DNA from 3 places in the Exiguobacterium sp. NPDC077395 genome. Region 1 is predicted to be linked to each of the others. Evidence: riboswitches for the same ligand, from Rfam matches in the RefSeq annotation. Region 1 holds a riboswitch; each other region holds the start of a gene.
The links. Region 1 has a riboswitch for S-adenosylmethionine ahead of metK (methionine adenosyltransferase). Riboswitches for the same ligand answer to the same signal wherever they lie in the genome.
Positions count from the first base shown of each region.

Region 2: it holds a riboswitch for S-adenosylmethionine, as region 1 does, so the genes downstream of both, ACQKD4_RS06295 (aminotransferase class I/II-fold pyridoxal phosphate-dependent enzyme) here and metK (methionine adenosyltransferase) in region 1, are expected to answer to the same signal.
Region 3: it holds a riboswitch for S-adenosylmethionine, as region 1 does, so the genes downstream of both, msrA (peptide-methionine (S)-S-oxide reductase MsrA) here and metK (methionine adenosyltransferase) in region 1, are expected to answer to the same signal.

Region 1 is NZ_JBNNHU010000001.1:788,890-799,706, forward strand. It holds gene ACQKD4_RS04025 (lysine N(6)-hydroxylase/L-ornithine N(5)-oxygenase family protein) at 1-450, shown strand, start outside; gene yugI (S1 domain-containing post-transcriptional regulator GSP13) at 648-1,040, shown strand; gene ACQKD4_RS04035 (Gfo/Idh/MocA family protein) at 1,142-2,134, shown strand; gene ACQKD4_RS04040 (iron-containing alcohol dehydrogenase) at 2,209-3,372, shown strand; gene ACQKD4_RS04045 (glucose-6-phosphate isomerase) at 3,479-4,831, shown strand; gene ytkD (RNA deprotection pyrophosphohydrolase) at 4,931-5,404, shown strand; gene ACQKD4_RS04055 (alpha/beta hydrolase family protein) at 5,385-6,149, shown strand; gene pckA (phosphoenolpyruvate carboxykinase (ATP)) at 6,173-7,744, opposite strand; SAM riboswitch class I at 8,067-8,186, shown strand; gene metK (methionine adenosyltransferase) at 8,319-9,527, shown strand; gene ACQKD4_RS04070 (hypothetical protein) at 9,571-10,092, opposite strand; gene ACQKD4_RS04075 (N-acetyltransferase family protein) at 10,257-10,727, shown strand; gene ACQKD4_RS04080 (alpha/beta hydrolase) at 10,816-10,817, shown strand, end outside.
Region 2 is NZ_JBNNHU010000001.1:1,214,567-1,225,383, reverse strand. It holds gene ACQKD4_RS06300 (iron-containing alcohol dehydrogenase) at 1-154, opposite strand, end outside; gene ACQKD4_RS06295 (aminotransferase class I/II-fold pyridoxal phosphate-dependent enzyme) at 151-1,326, opposite strand; SAM riboswitch class I at 1,405-1,504, opposite strand; gene ACQKD4_RS06290 (AI-2E family transporter) at 1,663-2,763, shown strand; gene ACQKD4_RS06285 (MDR family MFS transporter) at 3,033-4,277, shown strand; gene ACQKD4_RS06280 (peptide MFS transporter) at 4,423-5,916, shown strand; gene ACQKD4_RS06275 (glutamine synthetase family protein) at 5,959-7,254, opposite strand; gene ACQKD4_RS06270 (SDR family oxidoreductase) at 7,444-8,484, shown strand; gene ACQKD4_RS06265 (general stress protein) at 8,512-8,832, opposite strand; gene ACQKD4_RS06260 (hypothetical protein) at 8,921-9,139, opposite strand; gene ACQKD4_RS06255 (GTP pyrophosphokinase) at 9,224-10,282, shown strand; gene ACQKD4_RS06250 (MarR family winged helix-turn-helix transcriptional regulator) at 10,371-10,808, shown strand.
Region 3 is NZ_JBNNHU010000001.1:1,174,429-1,185,245, reverse strand. It holds gene ACQKD4_RS06085 (GTP-binding protein) at 1-1,057, opposite strand, end outside; gene ACQKD4_RS06080 (hypothetical protein) at 1,169-1,435, opposite strand; gene ACQKD4_RS06075 (SMP-30/gluconolactonase/LRE family protein) at 1,448-2,329, opposite strand; gene ACQKD4_RS06070 (methyltransferase domain-containing protein) at 2,478-3,077, shown strand; gene rlmN (23S rRNA (adenine(2503)-C(2))-methyltransferase RlmN) at 3,117-4,178, opposite strand; gene ACQKD4_RS06060 (amidase family protein) at 4,244-5,650, opposite strand; gene ACQKD4_RS06055 (hypothetical protein) at 5,764-5,925, shown strand; SAM riboswitch class I at 5,970-6,069, shown strand; gene msrA (peptide-methionine (S)-S-oxide reductase MsrA) at 6,138-6,662, shown strand; gene ACQKD4_RS06045 (DM13 domain-containing protein) at 6,763-7,284, shown strand; gene ACQKD4_RS06040 (hypothetical protein) at 7,430-7,687, shown strand; gene tnpB (IS200/IS605 family element RNA-guided endonuclease TnpB) at 7,805-8,893, opposite strand; gene ACQKD4_RS06030 (DUF6678 family protein) at 9,021-9,437, shown strand; gene ACQKD4_RS06025 (SRPBCC family protein) at 10,201-10,623, opposite strand.

The sequences.
Region 1 (10,817 bases):
GCGATTTATGAGGCGCTCTATCACAGGACTGCAGAAGGTGAGCCGAAGCGAGCAGAGATGCTGACGCAAGTCGAGGTGGAATCCATTTCATATGACTGGTTGAAACATCGCTTGAAAGGGACACAACAATATACAAACGAAGCGGTCGAAAAGGAGTATGACCTTGTTGTCGTGGCAACGGGATATCGTCCAGTCATTCCGGCGTGGGTCGAGAAGCTCCCGATTGTCTGGGAAGCAGAGAGTGAGTGGGCTGTTCATGATACGTACGAAGTGGTCATGAGCGAATCAATAAAAGGGAAACTATTCACGCACACGAATTTGGAGCATTCCCACGGACCCGCTGCGACGAATCTAGGGATGGCCGTCTATCGAAATGCGGTGATGTTGAACGAAATGGCTGGAGAAACGGTCTATCCGATTCGCCATCAAAAGCCGTTCACGACCTTTTGAACAAAAAAAGGGCTAGGCGAGTCGCCTAGCGGAATCAGGGGGGAATACTTGAAGTCTTGCTTGATTTGTATTTACCCCGCGCTTCGACTTTAAAACATATCAACACGTCAAAAATAATCTTTTTTACTAATTTGTACACTTTATCGAAAAAAGTATGTTATAGTAAGTTGATGAATTTAGCATAGGAGTTGTTTGTAATGGCAAAATACGAAAAAGATCAAGTATTAACAGGTAAAGTAACAGGAATTCAACCTTTCGGTGCTTTCGTAGCACTCGATGACGAGACTCAAGGTCTTGTACACATTTCAGAAATCTCACACGACTACGTAAAAGACGTAAACGATTACGTTCAAGTTGGTCAAGAAGTTGAAGTGAAAATCCTTGAAGTGGACGAAGCTTCTAAAAAGATCAAGCTTTCAATGAAAGCGACTCAAGAAGCTCCAAAACGCGAGAAGTCTGCGAAGCCAGCTCGTCGTGCGCCACGCCGCAACGAAGCATCTTCAAACTTCAAGCAAGAAGAAGCTCCAGGATTCACAGTCCTTAAAGACAAACTTGAAGACTGGATCAAAAACACAAACTTCAAGAAGTAAGTGTTCCAAGGTGACCCGTTCTAAACGGGTCACCTTTTTTGTGTTTTACAGGAATCGATGGGGCTTGTGACGAAACTGTATTTCGAATAGGGGGAGATTAGATGAAGATTGGCATCATTGGAACAGGCGGGATTGCAACGAGTGCTCACATTCCGAATTATGTAAAAGCAGGGGTGGATGTGGTAGCGGTCATGAATCGGACACGGGCGAACGGTGAACGTGTCGCACGACAGTTTAACATTCCGAACGTCTATGAAACGGTCGACGAGATGCTCACGCACGAACAGCTCGATGCGGTCAGCATCTGTACGCCGAACGCCTTACATAAAGAGCAAGTGCTTCTTGCACTAGAAGCGGGATGCCATGTGCTTTGTGAGAAGCCTCCGGGCATATCGGAAAATGAAGCGGTGGAGATGTTAGAAGCAGCGAAACGAGCGGGAAAGACGCTCCATTATGGATTTCATTATCGGCATCGTGCCGACACGGTTCTCCTAAAACGAATGATTGACGCAGGAGAGATGGGGGACATCTATGCGGCAACGGCACTTGCCCTTCGCCGACGCGGCATTCCTGGATGGGGCGTGTTTACGAACAAAGAGCTTCAGGGTGGAGGGGCACTACTCGATATCGGCGTCCATATGTTAGATCTCGCGCTTCACTTGATGGATTATCCGGAACCGAAAGAGGTTGTCGGTCACGTCGGGCAATATTTAGGGAACCGTCCGGGTGTAGGATTGATGGGCAAATGGGACCATGAATCGCTGTCTGTCGAAGACACGGCGAGAGCGATGATCACCTTCGATACGGGTGCTTCTTTGTTGCTCGACGTCAGTTACATGGCCAATGTCGAAGCAGAAGATACGATGCGTGTCGAGTGCCGAGGGACGAACGCTGGGGCAAGTCTATTCCCGCTCACACTCCATACTGAAAAACATGGGGCACTGTTTGACGAACGACCTGCCTATTTGACTGAATATGATCCGTATGAACGTCAAATTCAGCTGTTTCTCGAAGCGTGCCGAAAGGAACCGAACTATCGGCAAGCAGAGGAAGCGGTCATCCTACATCGCATCATCGATCGCATTTACGCATAAGCACGATACTTTTCATTCTTTGAAAACAGGGTATATAGTGTAGGTGTTACATATTTCTACGAGGAGGATGAATCATGCACAACTTTGAATACAAAAATCCGACGAAACTGATCTTCGGTACACATCAGGTCGAAACATTATCGAAAGAACTTGACGCGCTCGACGCGAAGAAAGTGATGCTCGTCTATGGTGGCGGAAGCATCAAAAAGAACGGAACGTACGATGAAGTCGTGGCTGAGCTTGAAAAGGCAGGCATCTCATACGTAGACTTCTCTGGCGTCGAACCGAACCCGCGTATTGAGACAGTACGTCGTGCGGTCAAATTTGCACGTGAAGAAAACATCGATGCGTTGCTCGCAGTCGGTGGAGGTTCCGTCATCGACTGTACGAAACTGATTTCAGCAGCGATTCCTTATGAAGGGGATGCATGGGACATCGTGCTCCGTGAACATATCCCGACAGAGGCGGTACCATTTGGGACGGTCCTCACACTCGCGGCAACAGGATCAGAAATGAACTCAGGCTCGGTCATCACAAACTGGGAAACACAAGAGAAGTTCGGTTGGGGTCATCCACTCGTCTTCCCAACATTCTCAATCCTTGACCCACGTTATACAGTCTCGGTTCCAAAAAACCAGACGATTTACGGTATTGTCGACATGATGAGCCACTGTTTCGAACAATACTTCCACCCGAACCATGCGCCGGTACAGGAACGCATGACAGAAGGTGTCTTGAAAGCAGTCGTTGAATCGGCACCGAAACTCGTGAACGATTTGGAAAACGTCGATTTACGTGCCATCATCTTGTTCTCAGGTACGATGGCGTTGAACGGCGTCCTTCAAATGGGTGCTGCTGGGGACTGGGCATCGCACAACATCGAGCACGCCGTATCGGCTGTCCACGATATCCCGCACGCTGGTGGTCTCGCGATCCTCTTCCCACGTTGGATGGAGCATGTATTGGATGAAGACAATGCTGCCCGTTTCGCGCGACTCGGTACGGAGGTATTCGATGTAGAGCCAGGTGAAAACGACTTGGAGACTGGAAAACGTACAATCGAAGCGATTCGTGCATTCTTCGACCAACTCGGTGCGCCAAACTCACTCCGTGACTACGATATCGATGAGTCGACATTCGATGCGATTCTCGATTCTGCGATGAAACGTGGCGCATTCGGTCGTTTCCGTACACTCGAACGCGAAGATGTCGCGCACATCCTCGAACTCAGCAAATAAGGCAATTTATTGCCTATTTTGCAATAATGATTGAACGAATCTAGCGTTTCCGTTTATGATGGGTCATGTATGGCTCTTTTACGAGCGATTTAAAGGAGGAAATGACATGTCAACTGTACGTTTCGATTATTCAAACGCGCTCTCATTCGTAGGGAAGCACGAAATCGACCAAATGCAAGAAACGGTAAAAACCCTTCACTCGGTGATTCACGAGCGGAGCGGTGCCGGAAGTGATTTTCTTGGGTGGGTCGATCTTCCGACCGAATACGATCAAGATGAGTTCGCACGAATCAAAGCTGCGGCGGAACGAATTCGCGAGAATTCAGACGTTCTCGTCGTCGTCGGAATCGGAGGATCTTACCTCGGTGCCCGTGCAGCGATCGAAATGCTTCAACATTCGTTCTTCAACGTATTGTCAAAAGAAGAGCGCAAGGCACCACAAGTATTCTATGCGGGCCACAATATCTCTTCAACGTATATGAGAGAGTTGCTTCAAGTACTTGAAGGCAAAGAGGTCTCAATCAACGTCATCTCAAAATCAGGAACGACGACAGAACCTGCGATTGCATTCCGTGTCCTCAAGCAGTTCATGGAAGACAAGTACGGTCAAGATGGAGCGCGTGAGCGGATCTATGCAACGACAGACCGTGCCCGTGGTGCACTCAAGACATTTGCGGACGCAGAAGGATACGAGACGTTCGTAATTCCAGATGATGTCGGTGGACGTTTCTCTGTCCTCACGCCAGTCGGACTTCTTCCGATTGCCGCTGCTGGAATTGATATCGATGCATTGATGGAAGGGGCACGTGACGCGCAAAACGCTTACAGCTCACCAGAATTGGCTGAAAACGAAGCGTATCAGTATGCAGTCGTACGTAACGCCCTTTACGCGAAAGGCAAATCGATTGAGATGCTCGTCAACTATGAGCCAGCTCTTCACTACGTGTCAGAATGGTGGAAACAACTTTACGGTGAGTCAGAAGGAAAAGACAACAAAGGAATCTTCCCAGCGGCTGTCGACTTCTCGACGGATCTCCACTCGATGGGGCAATACATCCAAGAAGGTCGTCGTGACTTGTTCGAGACGGTCATTCGTGTGAAAGAAGTCCGTCACTCGATGAACGTCCCAGAAGACGCTCAAGATTTGGACGGTTTGAACTTCCTCGCAGGCGAAACGATTCAGTTCGTGAACGACAAAGCGACAGAAGGAACACTTCTCGCACACACTGACGGCGATGTACCGAACTTGGTCGTCGAATTGCCAGAGATGACACCGTATCACCTCGGCTACTTGTTCTACTTCTTCGAAAAAGCATGTGCGATGAGCGGATACATCCTCGGGGTGAACCCGTTCAACCAGCCAGGCGTCGAAGCTTACAAAGCGAACATGTTCGCGTTACTCGGTAAACCAGGGTATGAAGAACAAAAAGCAGAGCTCGAAAAACGTTTGAATCAATAAGAAAACGAATCGGTCCGCGCGTCGGATCGATTTTTTTGTTTGAAACTGGGTGAAGACAAGGTAAAGTGAGAGTAGACAGGGGAAAGAAAGGGATGGACTATGAAGACATTCAAGGATTACTATCATAATCAAGTCGAGTTAAGCTTCACCCATTATCCGTTCTCAGACACGCCGCTCCACGTCTGGGTCGTCGCCCGATATGAAGACAAGTGGGTATTGACGAAGCATAAACAGCGCGGACTCGAGTTTCCAGGAGGGAAAGTCGAGCCAGGAGAACACGAGGACGATGCCGCTATCCGGGAAGTGTACGAAGAGACCGGTGGAGTCGTCAAAACGTTGCGCTATTTGGGACAGTACCGTGTGTTAGGTAGAGGTGATACGGTCATCAAAAACATTTATTATGCGGAGATTGAGCGATTCGAGGATCATCCTGCCATTGACGAGACAGATGGGGCTGTCCTGATCGATGCCTTGCCGGATAACTTATTGCGCAATCCACGCTACAGCTTCATGATGAAAGACCGTGTCCTACCAGAAACGATGAGGGTTCTCTATGATCAAAAACTGGTTTGACCGAATCGATGTGTTACCACCCTATGCGGGTTACCGAGTGACACGAGGATGGTACACGACGACAGATGGGGAAGAGGTCGTGGCGTATTCGATTGAGCCGAAACGATCAAATGGCCAAGTGTTGATGTACTTACGAGGAGGAACGGCGCGAATCGGGGATGTTCGTTTACCACGTCTCATGCAGTTTGCATCGCGGGGCTTTCATGTCGTCGCCCCGGTCTATCGTGGCAATCACGGCGGGACGGGAAAAGAAGACTTTGGAGGAGAAGACTTAGAGGATGTGCTCTCGCTATTCGACCGTGTCCACATGAGTGGACGACCGGTTCACGTCCTCGGCTTTTCAAGAGGGGGCATGATGGCCCTCTCGCTCGCTTCCGAACGACCGGTCACGACGGTTACTTCATGGGCTGGCGTGACAAACCTCGAGTGGACGTATGAAGAACAGCGTTCGATGCGGAAGATGTTACGTCGGATGACGGGTGGGGACCCCGAGTCTGCAGAATCTGCGTATGTCGACCGTTCTCCGCTTTACAAGGAATGGGTCGCCCCGACACTGCTCATCCACGGTACGGACGATGAACAAGTTCGCTTACGTCATGCGACAGCCGTCGCCGAGAAATTAGGAGAACAGGCAGAGTTTTGGGTGCTCCCGTTCGGTCACCAGCTCCCGTTTTGGGATAAATGGGAGACGACCGAACAAGCGATGGATTGGATGTTGCGACAGGAAAAAGCACTGACTCGATAAAAAATCGAGTCAGTGCTTTTGTGTTAGATGACGAGTGGTCCGGCTGCGATGACGGACTCACTTGCTTTCGTGAAGCGAGTGAAGTTTTCTTTAAATTTCATGGCGAGTGCTTTTGCTTCGACGTCGTAACGAGCTGGGTCGCTCCACGTATCTCGCGGATTGAGCACGTCGCTCGGTACACCATCGATGGCTACAGGAATCTCGACATTGAAAATGTCATGTTTCATCGTTTCGACATCACGGAGCTGGCCGTTGACGGCGGCATTGACCATCGCACGCGTATAGGCGAGTTTCATGCGTGAACCTTCGCCGTATGCTCCACCTGTCCAGCCCGTGTTGACGAGGTAGACATCTACATCGTGCTCTTCAATCAATTTACCGAGCATATCCGCATAACGCTCTGGAGCGAGCGGAAGGAACGGTGAACCAAAGCAAGTCGAGAACGTCGCTTGTGGTTCTGTGACACCACGCTCTGTACCGGCAAGCTTAGACGTATAACCAGACAAGAAGTGGTACATCGCCTGTTCTTTCGTCAGTTTGCTGATTGGTGGCAAGACACCATATGCATCGGCCGTCAAAAAGACGATCGTATTCGGATGACCGGCACGTGATGGGAGCATCGCGTTGTCGATGAATTCGATCGGATATGCTGCACGCGTATTTTCAGTCAAGGAAATGTTCTTGTAGTCCGGCGTACGATCTTCATTCAATACGACGTTTTCAATCAATGAACCGAAACGGATTGCATCATAGATTTGTGGTTCGTTCTCACGCGACAAGTTGATCGTCTTCGCGTAGCAACCGCCTTCGATGTTGAAGACCCCATCCGGTGACCATCCGTGCTCATCGTCTCCGATTAAGTGGCGCTGTGGATCAGCTGAAAGTGTCGTCTTCCCAGTTCCCGACAACCCGAAGAAGAGTGCCGTTTCGTTTGCATCGTTGACGTTTGCCGAACAATGCATCGATAAGACGTTTTGCTCAGGTAACAAGAAGTTCATGACGGAGAAAATTGATTTTTTAATTTCGCCACCGTATTCTGTTCCCCCGATCAGAATCGTGCGCTTGGCGAATGAAACGAGAATGAATGTCTCTGAGTTCGTGCCATCTACTGCAGGGTCTGCTTTATAACTTGGTGCATAAATCACAGTGAACGGGTCGAACGCACCTTTCGTTGGCCATTCGCGTAAAAACAGCTGTTTTGCGAACAGACTATGCCATGCATATTCTGTAATGGCACGGACCGGTAACGTATAGTGCTCATCGGCACCAGCAGACGCTTCGAGGTAATAAAGTTTGTCTTTCTTTTCTAAATGGTTCAGTACTTTGTCGAGAAGTGCTGAAAACTTCTCTTCCGCGATCGGTTGGTTCACTTTTCCCCAATCGACAAGGTTGTTGCTGACTTCATCTTGGACGACGAATTTGTCTTTCGGTGACCGTCCGGTAAAAGCACCGGTGCTGACAGATAAAGCCCCGTCTTTTGTCAGTACACCTTCCCCATTTTGAATGGCTTCTTCCACCAGTTCTGGAACCGTCAAGTTCCGTTTCATGTCGGCACCATTAATTAATTCTTCGATTTTCAGGAGCGTTGTCGCCATCCTGAATCCCACCTTTCCCCTAAATAGATGTGGATGAAATCCGCATACTTCCGCGATTACGATTAATCAGTATGACATTTTTAATTATATGTGACACACTAATTAAACACAAGCGTTTCTTCTCTCTAAGTAAGCGCTTTCTTACAAAGACAGTTTATCACATTCTCTTATCACAAGGTGTTAAAAAACAGAAACGAATTTAAAAAATGTTTGACGATTCACAAACAGAAATGTTTTGCAAGTCAGTGAAAACTTTAACGAATTCGTCCGATTCCCTTGACATAATCGAGCGTCATTTATATGATGGTTTTCGTAACGGATACTCTTATTCTGAGCGGTGGAGGGAACAAGGCCCTACGAAGCCCAGCAACCGTCCGACATGAAGTCTTGTGCGGAAAAGGTGCTATCCTGAAGCGAAGCCATTAGCTTCGAACGATAAGAGGGTAAGGAAGAACGATTCAACCTTTCCCCATGTATGTCATCGGGGGAGGTTTTTTTCATTACCGTCCCAAAGCAACGCGTAAGGGGAACGAGTACCGTCCACATATCACCCTTATTATAGGAGGTTTTTTGAATGTCAAAATTGAACCGTCGACTTTTTACTTCAGAGTCGGTTACTGAAGGACATCCAGATAAAATTTGTGATCAGATCTCTGACTCGATTTTGGATGCCATTTTAGCGGAAGACCCGAATGCCCGTGTTGCGGCAGAAACGTCTGTCACAACGGGTCTTGTACTCGTAGCTGGTGAAATCACAACGTCAACTTACGTGGATATCCCGAAAGTTGTCCGTGAAACAATCCGTGAAATCGGATACACACGCGCGAAATATGGTTTCGATGCAGAAACATGTGCAGTCTTGACGTCGATTGACGAGCAATCAGTAGACATCGCACAAGGTGTTGACCAAGCTCTTGAAGCACGTGAAGGTCAGATGACTGAAGAGGAACTCGATGCAATCGGAGCAGGTGACCAAGGTCTCATGTTCGGATACGCGACAAACGAGACACCTGAACTCATGCCGCTTCCAATCTCATTGGCGCACAAATTATCACGTCGTCTTGCTGAAGTTCGTAAGAACGGTACGCTTGATTACCTCCGTCCGGATGGTAAGACGCAAGTAACGGTTGAGTACGATGAGGACAACAACCCTGTTCGCATCGACACGATTGTTATCTCGACACAACACGCAGAAGAGATCACACTCGAGCAAATTCAAGAAGACTTGAAAAAGTATGTCATCGAAGCAGTCATCCCGGCTGAACTCATCGATGCTGAAACAAAATACTTCATCAACCCGACTGGTCGCTTCGTAATCGGTGGACCACAAGGAGATGCAGGTCTTACAGGACGTAAAATCATCGTCGATACGTACGGTGGATACGCTCGTCACGGCGGTGGCGCATTCTCTGGTAAAGATCCTACAAAAGTTGACCGTTCAGCAGCATACGCAGCTCGTTATGTAGCGAAAAACATCGTTGCAGCAGGACTTGCGGATAAAGCAGAAGTTCAACTCGCTTACGCGATTGGGGTAGCACATCCAGTATCAATCGCTGTCGACACGTTCGGCACTGGTAAATTGAGCGAAACAGAGCTCGTTGAACTCGTTCGTGAGAACTTCGACCTCCGTCCAGCAGGCATCATCAAGATGCTTGACCTTCGTCGTCCAATCTACAAGCAAACAGCAGCTTACGGTCACTTCGGTCGTACAGATATCGAACTCCCATGGGAGCAAACAGATAAAGCAGCAGTTCTTGAAGAAGGCGCGAAGCGTTTCGCGTAATCAACAAAAACGACCTTTCCGCGGAAAGGTCGTTTTTTTATGTTCAAGTCGTTGGTGGTGTCTGTTTATTGTCATTCGATGACGAATCAGTTGAAGTGGTTTCTTGTCCAAGCGCGGTATCCTTCGCTTCGACGACTTTTTCACCGATGTCTTGTAAATCTGATTTGGCTTCTTGAGCCGTCTCGACGATTTTATTGACGTCTTCTTTGACCGTATCGACTTCTCCGACGACTTTTTCATATACGTTTTGGACGTCTGTGGAGACTTCCTGTATCTTGCCGGAAGCGGTCTTTACTTGTTCAATGACTTGAGATGCTTTCCCGGCTGGATCTTGCTTGACTTCATTCACGATGCCACCGACCGAAGATTTTGCATTCGTAAGCGATTGTTTCGTCTGCTCCCGATTCGAGGAGCTAAGTAAGGCGAGGAGACCACCGACGAGGGCACCGAGTAGCATCCCGGTCACAACGCTGATTTTTGGACCCCCTGCATCCAATTGATCAAATTGACGGTTCGGATTCTCTGTTTGTTCGATTTTCGGGTCATGCTCTAATTTTGGTTCCATGTTGTTCCACTCCTTCATGTGATTGGCATTGCTAGTCTTATACCCTAGTCGATTGCGGACATAACGTTTTCTTATGAATCGTCACGAAAAAGAAACGAATGGCAGGATAAAAACGTGACGATAGGGAATGATACAAATAGATTGGCCAAAAGGGGGAAGCTGTCATGAACATGAGGGAAGCAGTTCCAGAAGATGCAGCATTAATTCGAACGATTGCACTTGCGACGATTTCAGAGGATGATTTGAATCGTTTGAAAGCGATGGAGCGCGCCTATCGACAAGAAGAGATTGTTCGAGCGATCAGTTCGAGTGAAGAAGCACGAGAGCAATACTTTATCGTCGGCGAGTTCGAAGAAAATGTCATCGGATTTTGTCATGCCATCGATCGCGGTGACATGTGGGAGATGCTTCGTCTTTATCTTCACCCTGATTATCACCGAAACGGATATGGAGCAGCTTTTTTAAACTATCTCCAATCGAAAAAAGAACAACCGATGGAAGTGTACGTTGAAAATTCAAATGACCAAGCGATTGCGTTCCTTTTGCATCAATCGTTTAAAGAAGTGAATCGGGTCCAAGAAGAGGTATACGACCAGCCGATGGAACTCATTCATTTACGATATCATCCGAGCTAAGCCTCCAGACGGATTTTCTTCAAACATCAGTTGCGGCTGATGTTTTTTTGATACAATACATATAGTCTAAAAATGAGGTGACGGCAGCAT
Region 2 (10,817 bases), 430 kb from region 1:
TCGGAAGATTTGCTAGACGAGGGAACACGCGAACCGCTTCACCGTATCCGTTCGATCCTTTCAAAACGAGTGCCTTCCGGTTTCCAATCAACGTATGAAGGTTCTCGAGCGCATCATGCGAATGGTCATATTCGAGCACGGCCTGACGAATCACAAATGTACCTCCTCATAGGCTGCAAACAGTCTCTCAATCCGTTCTACCGCTTCATCAATCTTCTGTTCAGACGATACGAGACCGAAACGGATGTGGTGATCTCCCTCTGTTCCGAAGAAGTAGCCTGGTGTGACGGCAACACCCGCCTCGTGGAGTAACTTTGTCGAGAACGATTTTGCATCCCCCTCAGGTACTTTCGCCCATACAAAGAACGAACCCTTCGGTGCCTCAATCTCCCACCCCGCCCGGCGTAACCCATTAATCAATCGGTTTCGTCTTGTTTCGTAAAGTGAGGCTAGGTCATCACGTAAGTCGCGCGGAGATTCTAACGCCACAATCGCTGCCTCTTGAATGGCTGAGAAGACAGACACGTGGACGTGATCTTGATACGTGTTGATGGCTTCAATAATATCGGCATTTCCGACCGCGAACGCGACACGCCACCCCGACATATTGAACGCCTTCGACATCGTGTATACTTCAATTCCAATTTCTTTCGCACCATCTGCCTGAAGAAAGCTCGGGGGAACATAACCGTCGAACCCAATGCTTCCATAAGCGAAATCGTGGACGACCATCACATCATGCTTCTTTGCAAACGCGACGGTCTCTTCAAAGAATGCCGGCGTCGCGACAGCCCCAGTCGGATTACTCGGGTAGTTCAAATACATGAGTTTCGCGTGGGACGGGTCGAGTGTTGAATAGTCCGGAAGAAAGCCGTGTTCCTCTTTTAACGTCAAATCGATGATTTCCGCACCTGCGAGCCTCGCTCCAGAGATGTAATCCGGGTAACCCGGGTTCGGGAGCAAAATCCCGTCACCTGGTTCGAGAAGGCATTGTGGGAGTGTGATCAAACCTGATTTACTACCAATCAAGATGGCGACTTCTCGTTCCGGGTCGAGTTCGACACCATATTCACGAGAGTAAAATGATGCGACCGCCTCTTTCAATCGGGTCTGTCCTCGAAATGGACCGTATTGGTGTGTGGTCGGGTCCGTGATGGCACGTTCGAGCGCCTCACAGATTGGAGCGGGTGTCGGTAAATCGGGTGTCCCTTGCCCGAGTCGGATAACGCTCTTCCCGCTTGCCTCTACCGCTGCGACCTCTTCTGCTAATCCGACGAAGTGTTGCGTCGGTAAGGATTTTAATAATTGTGAACGTCTGTCTGCCATGATTCTTCCTCCTGATACGAAAAAACACCCCTTTCTGAGGAAAGGGGTGCTCAATACAGACGTATGTAGTCAACCACCTTCCCATCTCTCAAGGTCACCTTGCTGGAATTAGCACAGTATTTTGCAATCTGTTGCTGAAGCTTCATCGGGCCAGTCCCTCCGCTTCTCTTGATAGAAAGTGTTATTCGCTATGTAATTTTTGTATGTCCCTAAGTTAACCAGACATTTCCAACGGTGTCAAACATTTTTTTCAAAGTGAACATCTATTGAATCCTTTTCAAAAAACATTCATAGTAAAAGAGTAGAAAAATTATATTTGTATGAGGGGATAGAGCATTGGAGCTTAATCGTCAACTTATTTGGAAACTCAGTGTGATCGGTCTGATTTTACTCGTCTTATGGCGGGTCATCAGTGAACCGGATACCATCTCACGTGTTTTGCAGTACACGTTTCAGTTACTGACCCCAATCATCATGGGGATTGCCATCGCTTTGTTACTCAACACCGTACTCTCTTATATTGAAGAACGGTTCCATTTGAAGCGATATCAAGGTCTGCTCATCGTCTATATCACGTTTATCGGGATTTTAGCGATCTCGGTCGTCACGTTGTTCCCGCGGATCTACTCGAGTCTTTCATCACTCATCGAGGAGTTACCCGTCTACATCCGTCAAATCGATGCGTTCTTAGGTGATGTAAACAATTACTTGAAAGACTATAATGCGACGATCGCCCAGGCGATTGATTTTGCACGCTTCGAGGATCGTTATTCCGGATGGGTCGAGACGGCCGTCCTCTCTTCTGTCAGTTATGTCTCTAGTTTCACGATGACATTGATCAACTTCTTGATTGGGATTGTCATCTCCATCTATCTGTTAAAAGACAAAGAAGTCTTCGCTCGCATGTTCAAACGCCTTCTCTACGCGCTCTTACCAGTGGGCACTGCGAAGACGACAATCGATATCTTTCAGGAGATGGACTACATTTTTAAACGATACATCATCGGTAAATCACTCGATTGTCTGATCATCGGTGTTCTCGCTGTCATCGGACTCTTAATCATCGGGGCGCCATACGCGTTACTTCTTGGTGTCATCGTCGGGGTGCTCAATTTTATCCCATACGTCGGTCCGCTACTGGGGATGATTCCAGCGTTTATCATCACTTACTTCTATGATCCGTTCACCGCCGTATTGGTGCTCTTGTTCATCTTCTTGTTGCAGCAATTTGACGGGTTATGGCTCGGGCCGAAGATTTTGGGTGACAGCGTCGGAATCACTCCGTTTTGGGTCATCACATCGATTATCATCGGAGGAAGTCTATTCGGTCTCGTCGGCATGTTTGTGAGCGTTCCGATCACGGCGATGATTCAAGTCGTCTTGTCTAGACTGATTGATTATCGTTTGAATCGAAAAAATTTAAATGAATTACTCTAAATCCTCCCAATAATTTGTTGACACATTGATGAAATGTGTCATACAGTTGAAGAGAAGAACAACAATTAACAGAAAGGAGAGGTTCCCATGTCAGTAGTATCTTCGAAACCATTCATTCAAGTTCATACTGATTGGCAGGCACCTCTTCGATTGATTCATATCTAAGACGCCTGCCTAACTAGGCATGCATAAACAACGTGGGACGTCGTATGCCTTCATGCATATGACGTCCCTTTTGTGTCTAAAATTAAATAAAGCAGGTGACCTGTATGTTTCAATCACTCAAGCAACTCGACCGCAACATTTGGATACGTTTCTTAGGAGAAACGATCACGGGAATCATGATGTTCATGATTGCCCCATTCTTAGTCCTTTATTATAGTGACCAGTTAGACAGCTATCTTCAAGTCGGAATCATCATGGCGACGGGACCAATCATGGCGCTCCTCGGCTCGATGATTGGGGGACGGCTTGCTGATCTATACGGACGCAAACCAATCATGATGATCGCCATCGTTGGTGACGCGCTCGCCCTCATCGGTTTTGCGTTCGCCGACTCGTTTTGGCCGTTGCTCTTACTCAATGCCATGCTCGGCTTGACCAATTCATTGTTCCACCCCGCTGCCAGTGCAATGGTCGCTGATGTCACGGAACCCGAGCATATGAACGAGGCGTTCGGCCTCTTACGAATGGGGCATAACATCGGAGCCGCATTCGGACCGCTTCTCGGGAGTGCGGTACTGTTTATCGACAGGGAGCTCATTTTCTTTGCGGCTGCTTTCATCTTTGGATTATATGCCCTCGTGCTTGGGGCATTTATTCACGAGTCGTTGCCGGAGTTCACGGAAGATGAGACCCCGAGCAACCGTGAAGTGTTGCGCGTATTTTATAACGACCGCGTGTTTCTGATCTTTATCTTTGCGGGTATATTCATATCAATGGGGTTCTCGGTCGTCGAAAGTATGTTGCCGCTCTTTTTGAAAGAGTCGCTCCCGACGTATACAGATCAACAAAACCCATTCCCTTACTTGTTGGCACTTAACGGGATCCTCGTCGTTCTTTTCCAGTTCCCGATTGCATCGAAGCTTGGGAATAAGCCTTTTGGGAAAGTCATGTTTGCTGGAGCTACCGTATTCGGGATTGGGATGGTCTTGATTGCAATCGTCCCGAGAGCATTGTACGCTCTCGACGTTCCTTATCTCCCACTCGTCGGGATTTTACTCGCCGTCTACGCGTTTTACACGTTTGGCGAGATGATCATGTCCCCTGTCCAACAGACATTCATCGCCTTGATTGCGCCAGAGAACATGCGCGGCGCCTACAATGGGGCTGCGAGTGTCCAGTGGCTGATCGGCGGTGTGACGGCACCGATTATCGCAAGCGTCTTCTTCGATAATCGTGCCGGGCATATCGCACTGATTTTGATCGGCGGCGCGAGCTGTCTGTCAGGTATTATTTACTGGCAACTCGGACGTCACGTTCAAGCGACAGAAGCAAAGCAAAAATCCGCGTAATCACTCATTGACCACACTCTCTGTTTTTTAGAAAGTGTGGTCTTTTCATTCTTTTCATTCTTATTAAAATTTGAAATTATCATTCAATTCACTTTACAATCATAATAATCCTTTTTATGATAAAACGGTTAAGGAGGGATCTTTCATGGAAAGGATCGATAAACAGACAATCGTGGACAGTGTTCCACAAAAAGGCTTCTTCGGACAACCGAAAGGGTTGTTCACCCTATTCTTCACGGAGTTTTGGGAACGTTTCTCGTACTATGGCATGCGGGCCATCCTCGTATTCTATATGTACTATGAGGTTTCTGAAGGTGGACTCGGGCTCGACCGTAATGTCGCGCTGTCCATCATGTCCGTCTATGGTGCGCTCGTTTATATGTCAGGGGTCATTGGGGGATGGCTTGCGGACAGAGTATTCGGGACGTCACGTGCGGTCTTCTACGGTGGTGTGTTCATCATGCTCGGGCACATCGTCCTTTCGATTCCAGGTAGCGTCGTCTTCTTATTCATCTCCATGGCGTTGATTGTTATTGGTACGGGTTTATTGAAACCAAACGTATCAAGTATTGTCGGAGATATGTATAGTGAAACGGATCGCCGTCGTGACGCTGGATTCAGTATCTTCTACATGGGTATCAACTTGGGCGCGTTCATTTCACCGCTCATCGTTGGACAAGTTCAAAAAGACTACGGCTTCCATTGGGGCTTCGCCCTTGCTGCCATCGGGATGTTCGTTGGACTCGTCGTCTTCGTATTGACACGTAAAACGAACCTTGGCCTTGCTGGCTCGTACGTACCGAACCCGTTATCTCCTGATGAGAAAAAGAAAACGATTCGAATCGTCAGCCTTGTCACAATCGGAATCGCCATCTTACTTGCGATTTTGATTCCACTCGGCTGGTTTACGATTAACACATTCATCTCGCTCGTCGGGGTGTTCGGAATCGCGATTCCAACAGTTTACTTCATCATCATGTATCGCAGTCCGAAGACGACAGAGGTTGAGCGTTCACGCATCATTGCCTATATCCCGCTCTTCATCGCCTCCGTCATGTTCTGGGCGATTCAAGAGCAAGGGGCAACGATCCTTGCGAGTTATGCCGATACACGGACTGACCTTGAATTCTTCGGATTTACATTGTCACCAGCATGGTTCCAGTCGTTAAACCCGCTCTTCATCATCCTGCTCGCACCGGTCTTTGCTTGGCTGTGGGTTCGCCTTGGTGACCGAGAGCCGAGTATCCCGACGAAATTCGCTTTCGGGATCTTGTTTGCAGGGATCAGTTTCTTGGTCATCCTACTTCCTGCTTACTTCAGCGGTCCGGATGCCCTCGTCAACCCGCTCTGGCTCGTCTTGAGTTACTTTATCGTAGTGTTGGGCGAGTTGAGCTTGTCGCCGGTCGGTTTGTCGGCTACGACTAAACTTGCACCCGCTGCGTTCTCTGCTCAAACGATGTCACTCTGGTTCTTATCGAACGCTGCCGCACAAGGGATCAATGCCCAGCTCGTCAAGTTCTACTCACCAGAGAATGAGATGCTCTATTTCGGAGTCATCGGCGGAGTCGCCATCATCTTAAGTTTGATTCTGTTCGCACTCGCACCAAAAATCAAAGTATATATGCGCGGAATCCACTAATCATCAAAAACGCCAGCCGATTCGATCGGCTGGCGTCATTTTTTATTTGCGTACTTGAATGAGTGACAAGTAGCGGTCAATCATATTGTGGTTAAAGTAATCATGGAAGTTGTCTTGTTTCAGCGATTGAATTGATTCATGGAATGTCGCAGGAAGAGATGCGATTCCTTGGCTTTCGATTTGTTTCGCTGAATACTCGAACAAGTCGTCCTCGTTCGGCTTAGACGGTTCGAGCTTCTGCTCGATTCCTTCTAAACCAGCGTAAATGAGGGCAGCAAGTGCCAAGTATGGGTTTGCACTCGGATCAGGGTTTCGGACCTCTACTCGAGTCGCACTTCCACGAGAAGCCGGGATTCGAATCATCGAACTACGGTTCGACGGACTCCAGCAAATATTGACCGGTGCCTCAAACCCAGGAACGAGACGCTCATATGACTCAGGGAGTGGGTTTGTGAAGATGGCCGTCGCACGGGCATGCTTTAAGATCCCTTCGATGAAATGACGAGCAGTTTGAGAGAGGCCATAATCGGCGTCAGCCTCATCAAACGCGTTGTTTGTCGCCTTGCCCGCTTCGTCGTTCTTCCATACCGAGATGTTCAAATGCATCCCAGAACCGTTCACGTCACGCAACGGCTTCGGTAAGAACGAGACAGATGCCCCTTTTTCTTTCGCCGCAATCTTGACGATTTCTTTGAAGAACTGAATGTTATCTGCCGTATGGAGTGCATCGTCATATTTGATTCCGATTTCATGTTGTGCCGGAGCGACCTCATGGTGGACCGCCTCGATGTTGAATCCGACATTGCTCAAGCGGTTTGCAATATGCTGACGTACTTCATATCCTTTGTCTTCTGAACGAGTCGAGAAGTAACCGGCCTCATCATAAAACTCTCCATTTTCATCAAAGATGAAGAATTCAGGCTCTGCGCCGACGAAAACCGAGTAGCCATCGCGTGCAGCTCGCTCGAGTGCATCCTTCAACACATTACGTGGGTCGTATTCATATCGCTCACCCTCAGGTGTACAAACATCACAGAAGAACGCCAAAATACTCTCATCACCATCTTGCTCATAACGTGGACGATCTAAATCCGGTCTCAAGAATAAGTCGGAGTTTTTGATGGAAGAGAATCCGTTGATTGAAGAGCCATCAAACATTGTTTTTCCTTCAAAAACCTCTGGCAACAATTTTGCCGAAAGGGTCAAGAGTTTCAAATCACCGAGGACATCTGAAAAGTAAAGATGGATTTGGGTAATATTTTTCTCTTGTACCGTTTTCTCAATTTCTTGTTGCTTTTTTGCTACGTCATCCTTGTCTGTTCCGAATAGATTTGCCATGATTCTTAAAAACCTCACTTCAATGGATTTGACAGGCAAGCTGTCGTTACGCACCTTTCGTACGCTTCTCTATAGTTCATAACCGACTTCGTTTTTTTCTAAACATGAAATTTTGAAAGACGCAAAGTGGCTACATGACGTAAGACTTGATATGATGGATGGAGAATGTCACAGAGAGGGAGAACGCGATTGTATATTTTTATGACTGGTGGAACTGGATTTTTAGGAGGTCGACTCGCCAAAGAGTTGATTGAACGGGGGCATCGGATTTGCATGCTCGCCCGAACACCGGAAAAAGTAAATGCTCAGTTCACGGTGGAAGAAAGAAAATCAATCGATGTGTTGCCTGGCGATTTGACGGCACACGCACTCGGTGCTAATGAACAATTTATCGATTCACATAAAGGAAAAATGGATTTATTCCTACACATGGCAGCACTCGTCAAATTTGATGAAGAGTTACGCGATGAATTGTTTGAAACAAATGTAACGGGGACGAAAGAAGCTCTTCGATTGGCCAAGTTGATTGACGTTCCTCGGTTTTTCCATGTAAGTACCGCCTATACACTCGGGGCAAAAGAAGTCGGCGGCGAGACATTATATGATGTATCCCAATCCTTTTTAAATCCATATGAAGAGAGTAAGGCACATGCCGAACAGGCTGTCTGGCAATCGCGGGATGAACTCGACGTATCCATCTTCCGTCCAGCCATCATCGTTGGTGACTCGAAGACCGGAGAAGCGGATTCAAAGTTCACGATGTATGGCTATATGCGTGCACTCGAGCTGTTCAAACGGAAATTGGAGCGCCGCGGTCATGATTTTGAATCCATCCGTTTAATCGGATCGGCGACGGGCACCTCGAATCTTGTTCCGGTCGATTATGTCGCGGATGTACTTCTGGCCGCTATCGAGCATGCGAAAGCGGGCACGATTTACAATGTTACGAATGATAAGCCACCGCACAATGAGATAATGCTCGATTATATGAAGGAGTCGCTCTCTTTCCCGCATTTGACGATTACGGAGACGCCGTCGTCTACACTCAGTGCTGTCGAACAGTCATTTAACGACATGGTGAAAGTATTCAATCCATATTTGAATCGAAACATCACCTTCCATGATGAAAACACAAAACAATTGTTAAAAGATGCGGGATTCTCTCCACTTCGCCTCGACCAGCAGTCGTTGCGACGAATCGTGAATGCCTATTATCAAACAAAACACTAAAAAATGGACCGGGCTTCCGGTCCATTGTCATTTATCACAGACTAATACGATTTTTCCATCTTTGATTTCGCGCTCGAGTGAGTCGACCATCTCTTTCGTAAGACCGAGGCTTTCCATCTGTTCCATGCGATCTTCCGAGTTGCTCGTAAATTTCGAGAGCAACGACTCGAACATTCCCTTCTCAGGGATTCGGTACGGTTGGACACCGGCTTCTGCCGCCAGTCGAATCGTCAATTCTTCGTCTTTGGCGAATAAGTAGATGTGTTCGTTCACACACCCTCCTGAGACCATCTCGTTCACTTCATGGTCTACCGTTGTCATATCATTTACTACCCTTGTCTCTAACATGCCCCATCCTCCTAAACGTTCACAGTCATGGTTTTCACTGTTTTTGTTATTCCCGAAAAATGAGGTGGTAAACATAAATCGTCATCGTTTAATCATGAAAAGTCCATTCTTCCACATCAAAATGTTGCACGATTCCTTCGATGCGCTCACGTTCCCCTTCCATGGTAGCCCGCCCCAATATGCGCGCGGTCACAACGAATTGATTCCCATCTTCTCGGATGCGCGATATCCGATAATCCGCCTGTTGCAATAAACCAGCGATGATCTCCAGCTTTTCTCTCTCAGATGACCGAAATGTATGGTTCATGTTCATTCCCCCTCTGTATATATGCTACCATATCGTTTCGTGATGGAGATGATATACTAAGGACAGCGAAAAGGAGTGAGTGACGTGCCTAAACAAGATCTGAATACAATCATGCTGGAATACTTGAATGAAAAAGAAGATTATGAAGCGTTTGCCACAAAACTGAAAGCGCTCCTCAGTGAATTATTGACGGAAGCCGGGATCCAGTTTCATTCGATTGTCGCCCGAGCGAAAGAAGCGGACAGTCTCTATGCCAAACTCTCGCGTAAACCATACCAATACCGTTCGTTACGTGACGTACAAGACCTTGCCGGGATCCGGATCGTCACATACTTTCATGATGATGTTCGAGCAGTCGCACAAATATTAGAGGACGAGTTTACCATTGATCGAGAACAATCGATTGATAAATCGACTTTACTCGATGCAAATGAGTTCGGTTACTTATCAGTGCATTATGTCGTGGAACTAAGCGAAAAAAGACTTGCCCTTGGGGAGTACCGACGCTTTGCAGAAAAAGAAGCGGAGATTCAGGTCCGCTCGATTCTACAACATGCCTGGGCTGAAATCGAGCATGACCTCGGTTACAAAAACCCGAATGCTGTCCCTCCTGAAATCAAGCGTAGTTTCAGTCGTGTCGCTGGGCTTCTCGAGATTGCTGACTCTGAATTTGTGAACATCCGTAAACAACTAAGGACATTTGAACAAGAAACAGTTGAACAAATCCTCGATTCTCCTGAGAAAGTAGCTATTACTCGGGACAATTTAAACTATTATATTGCCAACGACCAAACCGTTGAAAAATTGGATCAAGCCATCTTCCAAAGCGAATGGTTGCTTGAAACTGATCTTTCGGCAATCGTGGAACTGACTCGAATGTTCCATTATGCAGATATTCGAACGTTCAAAGATTTGAACGACACGCTTTCGACCTACTTCACGCAAGCCATTCAATGTTCGACCTTACTCCCTTCTTCCCTTTTACCAAGACAAGGGATGGGTGTCGTCTATGCTGTCCTGGCCAAACTATTGGCAGAAGGTGATGATCCGCAGATTGAATTCTTCTTTAGACGTTTCTATCCAGATTTGAAACATTATGAGGAAATCATTCAACAAATCCGTGCGAAAGACGAGCCTTTATAACTTTACAGACAACATGTTTTTAATGTAGAATGTTTCTATGTTCTGAAGTATATATGAATAATATTATCACTAGGAGGTAGTTTCGAGGATGACAACACCTGTACCAACTGCTTCACGTCGTCAGCTCGTCGCTGATGCTGAACGTGGGATCCGGATGAACTATCGCGGAGTGAAAAAAAATCTCCGTTCGATGTTCTCACAATATTTGACTCGTAATGAATTCTTCATTCTACGTTCTCTTTGTCAACAGAGTCCTCAAATCGCCTCTGCTTTGTCGAATGAGTTTCAGTTTTCAGCTTCGATGATCACAGCACTCGCTGATGAGTTGACGAAAAAAGGGTTGATTTCTCGCGAACGCAGCGAACGTGACCGCCGTGTCGTCGAACTTCAAGCGACAGACGAAGGTCGCGAGTTGTTCGAGACGTTAGAGAGCATGAAAATTGAATACTTGATGGATGTATTTACTGATTTCTCTGATGAAGAACTCATTTTACTTTCAAAATTGTTAGACCGCATGGATGCTTAAGCCATGAAC
Region 3 (10,817 bases), 390 kb from region 1:
GGACCAATTCGTTCTGTCGGTCTCCGTACGGTTCGATGTAGTCTTCGCGCAGTTCCGGTTCGGTTGCAAACATAGCCTCTCGTTCGCTCTCCGGAAGTGTCGCTAACCAACGCCCCGCATGTTCGAGCGTTGATGCATACCCAGCTTGTGAAAACAGACAAGCAAGGTCGTTTCGTGTCGCAATCCATAAGAAACCTTTGGCACGAACGATTTCTTCAGGGTAATGTTCCATCCAATTCATCAAACGCTCAGGATGGAACGGTCGGCGCCGACGGTAAACGAACGAACTGATGCCATACTCTTCTGTTTCCGGCGTATGTTCTTCCGACTCGAGTTCTTGAATCCAACCTGCAGCGCGCATCGCTTGGTCAAAATCGAACAACTGGACGTCTAGTAAGTCGTCTAACGCCACATTCGAGTAAGTCGACGTCAACAACCTAGCACTCGGGTTGAGCGTTCCCAGTAAGCCCTTCATCTCCTGCAGTTCTTCTTCAGATACCCGGTCCGCCTTGTTCAATACGATGATGTCCGCAAACTCGACTTGGTCGACGAGTAGGTCGACGACTTCACGCACGTCACCTGTATCGACGGCTTGTTGACGTTCCATGAGCGATTCACCGGAATTGAAATCTTTGAAGAAGCGGTACGCATCGACTACGGTGACCATCGCATCGATATAGACATGACTCGACAAATCGATCCCGAGCGCATCGTCGGCATACGTGAATGTCTGCGCAACGGGAATCGGCTCTGAAATCCCAGAAGACTCGATAATGATGCCATCGAGCTCGCGATCTTTCGTTAATTCATAGACAGCTGTCAACAAATCTTCTCGAAGCGTGCAACAGATGCATCCGTTCGAGAGCTCGACTAGCTTTTCATCCGTCCGGGAGAATCCTCCTTGCTCGATCAACTTTTCATCGATATTCAGTTCACTCATATCGTTCACGATGACCGCATATTTTTTGTGATCTCGGTTATGTAAGATGTGATTAAGCAGTGTCGTCTTGCCGCTACCAAGATACCCCGAGAGTACCGTAATTGGAATTCGTTTCATGATATATCCTCCATTTAAATCGTAATGATTACTTTTTATATAATGGAATGGGAACATCTTTTTGTCAACAAAAAAACACGCCACACGGACGTGTTTTCGAAGAAAGTATAATCATTCTTCCAACGCTCTTCGTTCTGCCTCTGAACGCGGGTAAGTATTCGCCTGCCATTCAGCCCGATAAATCGAGTCGAGTTGAGTCAATCCGACTTCATCCTCATCTTTGTCTGAATCGACGCTCGGCACCTCATCCCACTTCGGGTCGAGGTAAGAATGATCTTCTTCACGTGCTCGATTTTCTTGAATCTTTTGAATCCCCATCTTAACTGCTGCAGCAACTGCCAACCCAATACCTGCTCGAACCAACAGTCGTTTCACCATCGTATTTCCTCCTCAGCGACCGAAACGATACAATGGCATTCCTTTCACTTCTGTGTCGATAATAAATACCGATCCCGCATCCGGATATTCGGAAAGTGCCTCTTCATCCATTCCTTCACGAGCCGTCGTGATGGCTAATCGATTAAGCCCATCCCCGATAAAGGCACATGAAGTGACATTCGGCGCAGGAACATGCACTTCCAATAATTTTTTACCTGTCGATGGGTCCCAACGTGACACTCTTCCACCAGCATAATGTGCAATCCATAGACAGCCTTCAGAATCGGACGTCATCCCGTCAGGAAAACCTTCTTCCTCGGAAAAATCAACGACGACCTCTCCGTTCGAGAGCGTTCCTGACTTCAAATCAAAATCATATTTCCGAATTTTTTCAGTCGGTGTATCGATATGATAAAATACGGAATGGTCAGGCGACCATGTCAACCCGTTCGAAAGTGTCAATTCATCCAAGAGTGTTGTCGTCGTTCCATCTCGATCGACTCGATACAATGTCGCTTCGTTTTCTTCATCCTCAAGATGGAGCGTACCTGCAAAAATGCGACCATATGGATCGGCTTTCCCGTCGTTGAAACGTAATCGACCATCAGGGTCATCCAACTCGACAATCTTATTTAGATCTCGATTAATTTCATCCCATTCATAGATTCCATCCTTCAATCCAAGGACGACACCGTCCGTCACTTTTGGTATGACAAAACCGACCTGTTTTCCGACCTCGAATGAAGAAATCTCGTCTTCTCGCTCGTCATACCACCATAATGTATGACCTTCGATATCTACCCAATAAAAACGCTTTAACTCAGCATCCCAACAAGGACCTTCACCAAGCGTATTTCGTACCCGAATCCACAGCGACGCATCTACTCTCTCCATTACTTAGCCTCCACTCTATCCATTAGTTCAGAAATCTATTCCCTTCTCCCATCTGGACTATGCATGAATTCGGAAAATCGTGATGGATTTTCACCGTCACTTGTTCGATTTGCTATAGTGAAAGAAAAGTAGAGAGGAAGTGAATGTCTTGTCAAAATGGGATGAACGATTTAGCTCGGAGGATTATGTGTATGGGACAGAGCCGAACGAGTTTTTACAAAAATGGATCACCTCTCATCAAATCGAAGGAAAACGTGTATTGGCCATCGCTGAGGGGGAAGGTCGAAACGCAGTCTGGCTCGCCACGCTCGGCTTCGACGTCGAGATGTGGGACGCTTCGAAAGTGGGACTCGAAAAAGCGAAGCGCTTGGCGACTTCACGAAACGTCTCCCTTCAGACGAAGCAGATTGACTTGAATGAAGCGGTCTGGTCGCAAGAAACGTATGACCTAGTTATCTGCATCTTCGGCCACTTTCCTCCACATGTCAGAGAAAAGGTGCTCGCCGGTATTCAAAAAACACTGCGACCTGGTGGCGTATTCCTGACCGAGGTGTACTCTACACATCAACTCGCCTACAGGACAGGTGGACCAAAAGACGCCCCACTTCTTTACACTGTAGAGATGTTCCACCAACTCGAAGACAATTTCATTCCTCTCGTTTTAAATGAGAATGTCGTATGGCGAGAAGAAGGAAGACTTCATCACGGTGAATCAGCTGTGATTCAATATGTCGGACAAAAACGATAAGCGAATGGCCTCCCCGAAAAATTCGGAGAGGCCATTTGATTACTTCGCGCCTTCGACGTTCATATGCTTACTGCGGAGCTGACCGCAAGCTGCATCGATGTCTGTCCCGTGTTCGAGACGGACACCCGTATTGACGCCACGCTTTTTCAAGATATCATAAAACGCCATGATATCTTCCGGTGTGCTTCGCTCATATTGGATATGTTCATTGACCGGATTGTATGGAATCAAGTTGATGTAAGACTTGTCTTTAATGTCTTCAATCAAGTCCGCGAGTTCTTCCGCGTGTTCTGGTAAATCGTTTACTTTCGAGAGCAAGATATACTCGAATGTGATTCGTTTATTCGTCTTCTCGACGTAATAGCGAATCGACGGCATGAGTTTATCAAGCGGGAACGCCCGGTTGATTTTCATGATGCGTGTACGAAGCTCATCGTTCGGCGCGTGAAGAGATAGCGCCAAATTGATGCGTAAGTCGAGGTCCGCAAACTTATAGATCTTGTCCGCAAGACCACTCGTCGACACGTTGATTTTACGTGGGGCGATTGCAAGACCACGCTCATCTTTGACGACGCGCAAGAAGTCGACCAAGTTATCGAAGTTATCAAACGGTTCACCGATTCCCATAACGACGATATGACTGACACGGTCCCCTTCTCCTTCTTCATCGAGGAAATGTTGGACAGTCATGATCTGCTCGACAACCTCACCAGCTGTCAAATCACGTGTCTTTTTCAACAAGCCGCTCGCACAGAAGCTGCAGCCGATGTTACAACCGACCTGTGTCGTCACACAGACCGAGCGACCATATTTATGACGCATGAGCACCGTCTCGATATAGTGACCATCATGCAATTTAAGTAAGAATTTGACCGTTCCATCGCCCGCTTCTTGTTTGACGAACAGTTCTTGTGTCGAGATGACGTATTTCTCAGTTAAGTAATCGCGTACTTCGTCACGGACGTTCAACGCGTCCATCGATTTGACCCGGTCGATGTAGAGCGAGTCCCAGACTTGACGTGCGTGGAAGGCACCATATCCTGCTTCCGTGCACTCGTTTGTGAGCTGATCGAACGTCAACCCGTATATAGATGATTTCATTCTAACCTGTCCTTTCTCTAATCCGCATACGTACCATTGTAGCGGACGTCAGAGACGGGTGCAACTTAGGAATAATCTGGAGGCGTCGGTCGTGTGATGAACTGTTCGAACGCATAAGCGACACGAATCAAATCTCGTTCTGCAAAGCTCGTTCCCGTGAACGATAGACCGAACGGGGCCCCACTCTCTTTTCGTTTATAAGGGACCGTGATTGTCGGGTGTCCTGCTTTCGCAGCCATGTCATAGTTCATGTCATGTGGCAGGACGATCGCGTCCAGTTTTTGCCCTTTTAATAGCTCATCCATTCCGTCCACTTTTGCGAAATGAACATCATCAATCCGACGGTCGAGATAACTAGCTTCGACGAGACGCCCTGAACGTGCATCTGACTGTTCAAAGATGGTCTGCCCGTGCGGAATCGATTCGGGGTGGTCCGCGTTCCATTCAATCAAGTCTGAAAGCGTCTTAAATGACACAGTTGTGTTCGCAAGATACGCCTCAATCCCAAGCTTGAATTCATCAAACAAAATATCTGCCTGTTCTAATGCATCGTGTTTCGGTAACGAGATCTCGACGAGTTCAACCTCGGCTTGACGCAACAATCGAAGTGCCTGTTCATACAACCCGACTTCTTCGTCTGAAATAGTTGGCTTGATAAATCCGACACGCATCCCGACCGCTTGACGGACATCGAGACATGTCACATAAGGCGGTCCGACTGGAGTTTCCCATGTCGCAGGATCAGCCGAATCTTCACCACACATTGTCTGCAAGGCAACGACCGCATCACGAAGGGTACGCGCCATCGGTCCAGCCGTATCCTGAGAACGTGAGATCGGAATGATGCCTGAACGACTGATCAAGCCGACGGTCGGCTTGATTCCGACGATACTATTATGCACACTCGGGTGTACAATCGAGCCGCTCGTCTCAGATCCAACGGCAAGGAGTGTCAAGTTTGCCGCAACCGCCGAAGCCGATCCAGAACTCGATCCCCCGACATCTAATTGGTCGCCATAAGGGTTCTTCGTTTGTCCGCCAACAGCACTCCAACCATTCGGCATATCTTCCGTTAAAAAGTTCGCCCACTCGGACAGATTCGCTTTTCCGAGAATGATGGCCCCGTCATCCCGCAATCGTTTCACGAGCTCGGCATCTCGACCTGCAAAATGATGTCGCATGGCGGCGGCACCTGCTGTCGTACGCATCAGACCGGCTGTCTCGATATTGTCCTTAATTAAGACGGGGATGCCGAGGAGCGGTTTGCGTACTCCTTTTTTATAGGCCCGGTCTGCCGCCTCTGCCTCGAACAGGGCGTCCGGATTTACCTGTATCACGGCATGAAGTCGCTCATTAAATGCAGCAATCCTTCTAAGATAATACGCTGTTATGTCTCGTGCCGTGAATTGTCCTTCTTTATACCCACGATGTGCACGTTCAATCGTCAGTTCATGTAATTGGATTTCTTCCATCCTACATTCCTCCTTTATCTCTCCCACTTTATTCGTGCTCTATGCCTGATTTCCTTTTCGTATCGCCAAGTCGATGTGTTCTTGTTACACTTAAGAAAAAACAGGAGGTTCCTATGACACGCTCCTACATATTCGTTCTACTCGCTGTGTTCGGTCTATTTTTCTTGCAGTTATACGGAGAAAATGTGCCGTATGGTCCGTTCATTTCGATTGGGTTGATTGGATTTATCATCGTCTTGACGATTTTTCAGTTGAAGCGAAAACCGAATCATTGACGAAAGTATTTTGAGGGTGGTATGATGCTCTCACCAACTACATATCGATATCAAGAGTGAACGAGAGATCTGGCTCCATGACTTCACAGCAACCTGCCATTGGCAAGGTGCTACGACCAGCAAGGGAAACCTTGGACGATATGACGAGAGCGCTCATGTCATCCGACGTGAGCGCTTTTTTTGTTGAAATACGATTTGGAGGGAACGACAAGATGGAAAAAGCAACATTTGCAGGTGGCTGTTTTTGGTGCATGGTAACACCTTTTGAAGAACTACCAGGGATTGAAGGAATCGTATCCGGCTATATGGGCGGACAGATCGACAATCCGACGTATGAAGAAGTCAAAACTGGAACGACTGGTCATTTAGAAGTCGTTCAAATCACATATGATCCATCTCTGTTTTCATATGAGCGTCTCCTCGAGCTATATTGGATTCAGACCGACCCGACCGATGAAGGTGGTCAATTCCAAGACCGCGGGCCACAGTATGCCCCAGCCATCTTCTATCACACGGAGGAACAACGAATCGCGGCTGAGGCGAGTCGAAACGTATTAGCGGCAAGTGGTCGCTTCACGGCACCTATTGTCACAAAAATCACTCCGGCGACGACATTCTTCGAAGCGGAAGAGTATCACCAGGATTACCATAAAAAGAATCCGAAACACTATAAAGAAGACCGGGCCATCTCAGGACGGGACACGTTCATCGAAGAGAACTGGACCGAAACCGTATAACGGTCATCAGACGCGAATTTTAACATTCGCGTCTTTTATAAGCCCAATAATCGGGAAAAGGCTATTAATGGTTCATACATCCGAAAAGGAGGACTTATACATGAAAACAAGTACGAAACTTATCATCGGTGTGATCGGCGTAGCCGTGATCGCCGTCGCCTGGTGGCTCATCTCACCGCTTTTCTTGACAGAGACCGTCGATGAAGGATTACCACCGACAGCTGTTGAGACGCCTGCTTCAGAAGAAGAAACAGAGGAAGAGACAACTGAGACACCGGAAGCACAACCGAGTCAAACCGAAGTAGCGGGTGTGTTCATGGACGGGGAGAAAAATTATGAAACGACGGGCACGATTCGCTCCGTCGAGGCAGAAGACGGGACGTACCTCCGATTTGAGGAGTTTGAGACGACAAACGGACCTGACTTATTTGTCTATTTGACGAAGCCAGGACAAGAGACAACCGAAGGCGTCAGTCTAGGATCGTTAAAAGGAAACATCGGGAATCAAAATTATTTAGTCCCTGCGGATGTGAATCTAGAAGAGTACAACACAGTCGTCATCTGGTGCCGTGCGTTCAGCGCGACGTTCGGGACTGGAGAACTGGCTGTAACAAGTGAATGAATTGACTGAAGGGTGGCTGAACAAATTGGCCACCCTCTTTTCAATTGAATTTGCCTAAAAAATAAAGACCAATCATCCAACATTAATTGAGAATATGCTATCATATATGTAAATAAGTGTAATTAAATTGAGGAGGTACACGATTATGGAGCAGACATTCTCACAACCATACAAACACTACTTTTGGAAACGTTTCTTTCTTTTCTTCATTCCATTGATGATGGTCGGTATATTATCCGAACCGATGATTATTCAAAATCCATTTGAAAAGCTCGAAGACTATGGAGAATTTGTGTTATTCTTGGCAATTTATATCCTTGTACTCGGTGGATGGGCGGCGTTTATAACGTCGATGATGTGGCGTATTAGACAACGCAAGTTGAAAAAAGAGGAGAATGAGTGAACTACTCGCCACTTATTTGCTTTGCAAATTGAAGTGGGAGCTTCTTGGGAAGACCGTGCTCTTATTAGCCACGGTTGTTTACCAAGCTCGTTGGGCAGTCCCTGCCCTGAAGGATTGTCAGTCGGCCAACATCAATAGGTTGATGCTCGCGTTGATGTCACGGTCATGATGCGCGCCACAGACACATGTCCATTCACGCACGTCCATCGCCTTCTTCTCGCCCTTTACTCCGCAAGTGGAGCAGATTTGAGTGGATGCGTACCAAGGGTCTGCCTTGATGAGCGTCCGTCCGTAGAAGTTTGATTTGTATTCGAGTTGACGGACGAACTCGTACCAACTGACATCGCCAACCGATTTGGCTAAGCGTCGGTTCTTCATTATGTTGCTCGATTTCAATGTCTCCACGACGATGACTTGGTTCTCGTCAACGATCCGTCTTGACAGTTTGTGAAGGAAGTCCTTGCGTTGGTTGGCAATCTTTTCGTGTTTCTTGGCCAAAAGTAATTTTGCCTTTTCACGATTCTTGCTTCCGATCTTCTTTCGCGACAGCGCCCGTTGCGCCTTCTTGACCTTCGCTTCGGATTGTTGAAGGAAACGTGGGTTTTCGATTTTCTCCGATACCATCGCGTCGTTCGTCATGACGGCGAAGTGTTCCAGACCGAGATCGATCCCGACCTTGTGCTCGGCTGGGATCCATGGTTCATCGTCCTGTTTGACGAGGATGGAGACGAAGAACTTGCCCGTCTTGGTCATCGAGACCGTCGCCGACCGGATGACGCCCTCGAACGGGCGATGTTGGGTGAACCGCACGAACCCGACCTTCGGCAGACGGACTTTTCCCGACTCGATGCGGATCGTGCCATGCTGGTTGTTCGTCGTGTAGGAGGCACGCGACCGTCGTCTCGATTTGAAGTTCGGGAAGCCGCCCGTCCCGGCGAAGAACTTCGCGAACGCGGTGTCCAGGTTCAGCTTCGCATTCGCGAGCGCGAGACTGTCCGCCTCGGCGAGGAACGGGAACAGGGGCTTGTAGGAGGCGGGTGTCGCCGGTTTCCGTCTCGTTCCGCTCCCCGTTTTCGCCTCCTCGCGGATGGCGATGCGGTCCTCGAGCAGCTTGTTGTAGATGAACCGGGCGCAGCCGATCGTCTTGATGAGGAACTCGGCCTGTGCAGGCGTCGGGTGGAGCCTGTATGTGTAACCTTTCAGCATGTCCGTCCCTTCTCCCTCCAGCAGATCGTGATGTGTCTTCCTCATCCGTTACCCGCGGAGGGGGAGGGAGAATCTGACGGAATCACGAACTTTTGTTCGTCATATCTGTCACAGGAGGAGAAGACTATTGGACCGGGCGATTCATCTCCCGCCTACGCTGGGCTACGCCCCGAGACGCTTAGAGGAGGGAGAATTCTCGCCTGATTTAGTTAAAATGACCTCTTATTACTCCCATCCAGTGATGAATAATACAAAGTGGGAAGAAATTAGAGAAGCAATGTGCAATACTCCTACTCACTTCCAATGGCGGACAAAAGATATTGAAACCGGCTATATTTCAATGTGGGATGTTGAGTGGTATTATCATTTCAGACTTGGGGACTACAAATACATTGAATGGTTAGAAATCAAGGCAGATACCGAGGAACTCCGAAAAGACCTTTTAGATATCCTTGAAAAAGTTCATGTTCCTGGAAAGATTCTTGAAGATGCTATTCGAGTTTATGGATATGCTGATACCGGATCTTATGTTGACTATATCTAGTAGAACTCACTATGATCAATTTACACTTTTCGCTCTTAATTTCAATTAGGGCGTAAGCAGACGGCCCAAATCCTTGTATTTGACTTTTCTCTTGCGTTCCGTGCCTCCCGTCGGAAAGGTAAGAAATATATTTCTTATCGGCGACACACGCATCCACTCGGAGTGTTCCATCACTCCCGAGAACGAGAACACCGTCCGGACGAACCGATCCAATCCTTCGAACGTATAGTCATCAAGTAGTCATTCGTTCATCACGTCTAAAATTCTTCCCATTCTCTACAGAACGACTTCTCTCAAAAAGTCCATTCAGTCCACCTACGGAAGTTTATCGCCAAAATCATCGGCGGAAGTGCAAAAAAGGGGTCTAGCCACCAAAAATTGATGACCGAACCCCTCTTTTTTTTAAATCTCCCCAATAGTATATGAGTCCTTTCGAATTTCCCTATCGATTTGAAGAAGGTACAGCGAGTCAACTTGAGCGCACATTCAACAGGAAAATGTTCGAGCTGAGCGACTTCTAACGCATCGAGAAAAGAATGAACGAAATAATTTAGTTGACGAAACTCTACTAACAAATTCGGACAAGCCCATTTTGCACGTATATGAGCGCCCACCACAACGGACCATGTGCACAGATTTATTTACTCCAACTTGATGAAAGACGCTTAAACACCACTCAAAATCATCGCATCGCTCAGTATTCTCCAAAACCTTGTTCATATCATTGAAAAGGGAGCTGCTGTTCAAAGCATCTGTTTATCTTTTATACACTCTTACCATTTGCATATCGAGTGAAATTATCGAGAATTGCCTGCCAGCCTTGTCGTTGCAATTCAACCGGATTCATCGATTCTGTATCAAATACCTCGATCACTTTCGTCTGATTCCCTTCTGAAGCAAATGAAATTCTAACTCTCCGTTCATCGTCAAGACGATACTGAATGAGCTCATTTACTTTAACTTCTTCATACACTCCTTCAAAATCAAAGCCCATGCTCTGATCTTTTGCTTCCATCCGACTACGAAACTTCCCACCGATCCGTAAATCGTTTTCCGCTTCGGTCGTATGCCAATCGTCAGACGCATGATTCCATTGTTTAATATGATCTGGGTCTGTCCACAGTTTCCAGACAGTGTCGATTGGTGCATCGACGAGCGCTGATATCGTCACTAAATTTGATTCCATGATTCGTTTCCCCTTTATTCTACATTTTTCTAATCAATCACGAATGCGCTGCCCCTCCTATATGACGAACGCAACATGAGATTACTTCCCTATCGGTCACATCATCTCCTGCTCTCCCTTAATATCGGTAACCAAAAACCCTGAATGGCACGCTAGCACGAGTGCGCATTCAAGGTTCTTATCATTTCATCATC